Regions from separate parts of the Paenibacillus sp. FSL M7-0802 genome, predicted to be linked through region 1. Evidence: riboswitches for the same ligand, from Rfam matches in the RefSeq annotation. Region 1 holds a riboswitch; the other holds the start of a gene.

Region 1 (2,203 bases):
GTGCATGCCCGTGGGGAATATTCCAACTACATGAATCGTTATTTTGAAGAAAATAATGTTGTTATACACACAGAACCAGGCGATGCCGAAATTTTAAAAAATAACACGGTCGATTATATCTCATTCAGCTACTACATGACCTTGACCGTATCTGCAGGTCCAGAAGGCGAGAAAGCAGCAGGAAACCTGATTGGCGGCGTGAAAAATCCATATTTACAGTCCTCTGACTGGGGATGGCAGATCGATCCGATCGGCCTGCGTGTTACGCTGAACACGTTTTATGACCGCTACCAAAAGCCGCTGTTCATCGTGGAAAATGGTTTGGGTGCGTATGATAAGGTGGAAGAAGACGGTTCTGTGCATGACACATATCGTATTGATTACTTGCGTCAGCATATTGTTCAGATGAAGGAAGCGATTGCCGACGGTGTTGATCTGATTGGTTACACCAGCTGGGGTCCTATCGACCTTGTGAGCATGTCTACTTCCGAAATGTCCAAGCGCTACGGATTTATTTACGTCGATCTGGATGATGACGGTAACGGAACGCTCAAACGCTCCAAAAAGGACTCATTTAACTGGTATAAAAATGTGATAGCAACCAATGGTGAAGAATTGTAATTCCAAATTTTCTCGGGCGGGTATAGCAGAGGACATCCTAAGGATGCAATCTGCTGTACCCGCTTTTTTGATAGACATAATAATAATATTTATTTCAGAGGGCTTCACAAACTTTTCACTTGTAATAAGCTGAAAGTTTTCTGTATAATAAATAAAAATTTCATATGTCTGGTTGATGTTTGCGGGAGATGGAACGAAAGTTCCGACCGAAGGGGCAAAACTCTCAGGTGCTTAGGCTGATTACAGCAACAAGCGGGGACCGTAAACGGACAGAACTCTGGAGAGACCCTTAATTGGGCGCCGAAGGTGCACCGCAGAGAACATCTGCTTAAACTCTCAGGCAAAAGGACAGAGACGCGAATAACCTGTGACAGGGAATGCCCTAGGCTTTTTTATAAGCTATTAGAGGCAGAAACCTGCGCAAGATGGTTGTATTTTTTCGTGCCTTTAACCTCTCCAGGAGTCGAATCAGCGGATTTGACTCTTTTTTGTTTTCTAATATGCTGGAGGAGCGGGTTGAAATGAATTTGGTACATGTGTTAGAAGCGATTAGCAGTTGGATATGGGGGGCGCCTCTCATCATTCTTGTCATGGGAACGGGGTTGTGGCTGACCATACGTTTGAAGATGCTGCAGGTATTCCGCCTGCCCCTGGCGATCAAGCTGATCGGTAAGGCCCCGAATGAAGGTAGCGGGGATGTAAGTAGTTTTGCGGCTTTGAGTACAGCGTTGGCGGCTACAGTTGGCACAGGAAGTATTGTCGGCGTAGCGACAGCCATTAAGCTGGGCGGGCCGGGTGCCTTGTTCTGGATGGTCGTTGCAGCCTTTTTTGGGATGGCGACGAAATATGCGGAAGGTGTACTTGCGGTAAAATACCGGGTGAAGGATCGGAATGGGCAATTTTCCGGCGGCCCGATGTATTATATTGAGAAAGGTCTGGGACGCCGTTTTAAACCGCTGGCGATGCTGTTTGCTTTTTCGGGCATGCTGGTAGCGTTGTTCGGGATTGGAACGTTTCCGCAGGTCAAAGCGATTGTATCTTCGACCGAAAACAGTTTTGGCGTTCCGCCCATTGTAACGGCACTGATTATTGCTATCCTTACAGGACTTGTTACTATTGGAGGACTCAAAAGCATTGCCAAGGTATCGACGAAGGTCGTTCCTTTTAAAACAGGCTTGTACGTACTGATCTGTCTCATCGTACTGATTCGGTTTGCTGACCAACTACCTGCCGCAATTGCGCTGGTGCTCCATTCGGCATTTTCAACTACATCTGCAACGGGCGGATTTGCCGGAGCTACGATTATGCTGGCGATGCGAAGTGGGGTAGCCAGAGGTATTTTTGCCAATGAGGCCGGATTGGGAAGCGCACCGATTGCAGCCGCAGCTGCCAAAACCAAATGGCCTGCGGAGCAAGGGCTAATTTCCATGACAGGCGTGTTTATTGATACGATGGTTATTTGTGTGATGACCGGGTTGACGCTACTGGTTAGTGGTGTGTGGAGCGGGCCTACCGATGCGGGCCTGATGACTCAGCAAGCATTTTCCAGCGCATTCCCGCTGGGGGCAGAACTGCTCACAAT
Region 2 (2,203 bases), 1.9 Mb from region 1:
GAAAGATTTCTTCCTCCGTTGTATTCGTCTCTTGTACCTGCTCTTGAATCATCAAGCGGCCAATTGTGGTGGATTCTTCAGCGCATAAAGCGCTGATTTCATGCAGATGGCTAAACCGCATCGGATTCAGCTCCTTTTTTCAAATTAATCATCTTAATTTCATACATATGAGGTAAAGAACGCAGTTCCGCAATCAGTTCAGCTGGAGCAGAACTGTCCGTTTCAATGGCGGTGAGTGCTTCACCATCCCGGCCTTTGCGATCTACGTGCATATAGGCAATGTTAATGTGGGCCGCGCCCAGCGCTGAAGTTATCGCGCCCAATGTACCGGGCTTATCCGAGTGGAGAAGCACCAGCGTAGGCAGCTCCCCGGTCAGATTGACCCGGAATTCGTTAAGCTGCTGGACATGGATGCTGCCGCCGCCGATGGAGGAGCCCAACAGTGTGCGCTGATCCTCGCCCTTCCACAGCTCGAAACGGACAGTGTTCGGATGAGGCGCGGGGAGTCCGCTGACGGCGAATTCCACGGCCATCCCGGCTTGCTCTGCCCATTGCTCGGCATCCGGAATCCGGTGATCGTCCGTATCGTAATTAAGCAGCCCTGCGATGAGCGCCAGGTCTGTACCGTGTCCTTTATACGTGTCGGCAAAGGAGCCGTACAGCGTCATGCGGGCACGGTCAGGCTGCGTCCCGAGCCAGTGCCGGGCAACGCGTGCAAGCCGCACCGCGCCTGCGGTGTGTGAACTGGAAGGTCCGGTCATGGCCGGACCGATAATAGAAAATACATCTTTGAAACGCATGGTGTGGCCCCCTGTATGTTCTAATACCATACTATATGGTATTTCCGCGTCTTTGCGCGGTTAACGGTTCCTAATGCTGACGCACAATGTGAGCACAAAAAAGGACAGGATAAGGAAGTTTCCCTTATCTCTGTCCTCGTTACCTGAGAGTTTCGTGCGGTGTTCTTACCGCCTTACCCCTTGGGTGGCTTGCGCTCTCTCCAGAGTTGCGTCAGATGACGATACATGGACCTGAGAGATTATCCGTCAGCCGGGTGCTGACGTCTTGCTCCTTCGGTGCCGCCAGAGTGTAGGCTCCCTGGACAGACTCTCCCGTCATCTTCATTCGCGTATACCGTTCTACATGTCTTCCTTAGCGTAATGTATGCCGTGCTCGGTGTCAATCACAGGTTTAATTTTTACATAAACAGGTGCGTTTCCAATAAAAAAGATTAAAATTTACATAATTATGGATGAAACCAGGAAGGAATTAGAAGATTGGCGGCTAATCTGATAAAGGACAAGTATATTTATGGAAATCATAGGAGGGATATTGACGTATGGTAAAAGGCTTGCGATTCACAGGTTCACGCTTAAAAGGGATGTTGCATCTAGCAGCGATCGTATCACTGCTGATTGGGATCTTCGTTCCATTCGGTCAGGTCAAGGCGGAGGGAGCATTGACAGTAGCCGAAGCACTTCAGCGCCAAAGCAGTGGAGGTACGGTGACGGTGGAAGGTTACATCGTCGGACATGCTACCGGATCGAAAACGGCTAACTTTTCTTCCCCGTTCGCGAATGATTTTAACGTACTGATTGCCGATCAGGCAAATGAACGTAATACGTCTAATCTGTTGGATGTACAGCTGACTTCAGCGTACAGAGGGCAATATGGGCTATCAGGCCATCCTGAGCTGATCGGCAGCAAAATTCGTGTGACGGGTACACTCGGCGCCTACAATAATTTTGGTGGAGTGAAAAGCCCAAGCGCTGTTGAACTGGTGAGCGGAAGCGAGCCGGGGGAACCAGGCGAACCTGGCAACCCGGGTCAACCCGGTACTACACTGCCGGATGGAAAAGGCAAAAAGGTGCTGTTCGATAATACGCACGCACAGACCGCTGGTGCAGCAGATTGGGTCATTGAAGGCGCCTTCTCCGACTTTGCCAATGGACTGCGTAATGTAGGCTTTACGGTAGACCAATTGAATCGTCCCATTCCTTTTACTTATGGAGAGCAGGCTATAACATATGATAAGTTGCGCCAATATGATGTGTTCATTATTGGTGAAGCGAATGTTGCCTTTAAGGCATCCGAGCAGGCTGCCCTGCTGCAATACGTGAATAGCGGGGGGAGCGTCTTCTTCATCTCCGATCATTATAATGCGGACCGTAACAAAAACCGTTGGGATTCCTCCGAGGTTATG

Evidence for each region. Region 1 has a riboswitch for glycine ahead of MHB54_RS19415 (alanine/glycine:cation symporter family protein). Riboswitches for the same ligand answer to the same signal wherever they lie in the genome.
Region 2: linked by a shared signal. The riboswitch ahead of sdaAB (L-serine ammonia-lyase, iron-sulfur-dependent subunit beta) and the one ahead of MHB54_RS19415 (alanine/glycine:cation symporter family protein) in region 1 are both predicted to bind glycine.

The regions. Positions count from the first base shown of each region.
Region 1 is NZ_JBBOSD010000001.1:4,209,402-4,211,604, forward strand. Features, by position in the region: gene MHB54_RS19410 (glycoside hydrolase family 1 protein) at 1-621, shown strand, start outside; glycine riboswitch at 794-870, shown strand; glycine riboswitch at 889-983, shown strand; gene MHB54_RS19415 (alanine/glycine:cation symporter family protein) at 1,143-2,203, shown strand, end outside.
Region 2 is NZ_JBBOSD010000001.1:2,331,539-2,333,741, reverse strand. Features, by position in the region: gene sdaAA (L-serine ammonia-lyase, iron-sulfur-dependent, subunit alpha) at 1-121, opposite strand, end outside; gene sdaAB (L-serine ammonia-lyase, iron-sulfur-dependent subunit beta) at 111-800, opposite strand; glycine riboswitch at 1,010-1,125, opposite strand; gene MHB54_RS10895 (DUF6359 domain-containing protein) at 1,340-2,203, shown strand, end outside.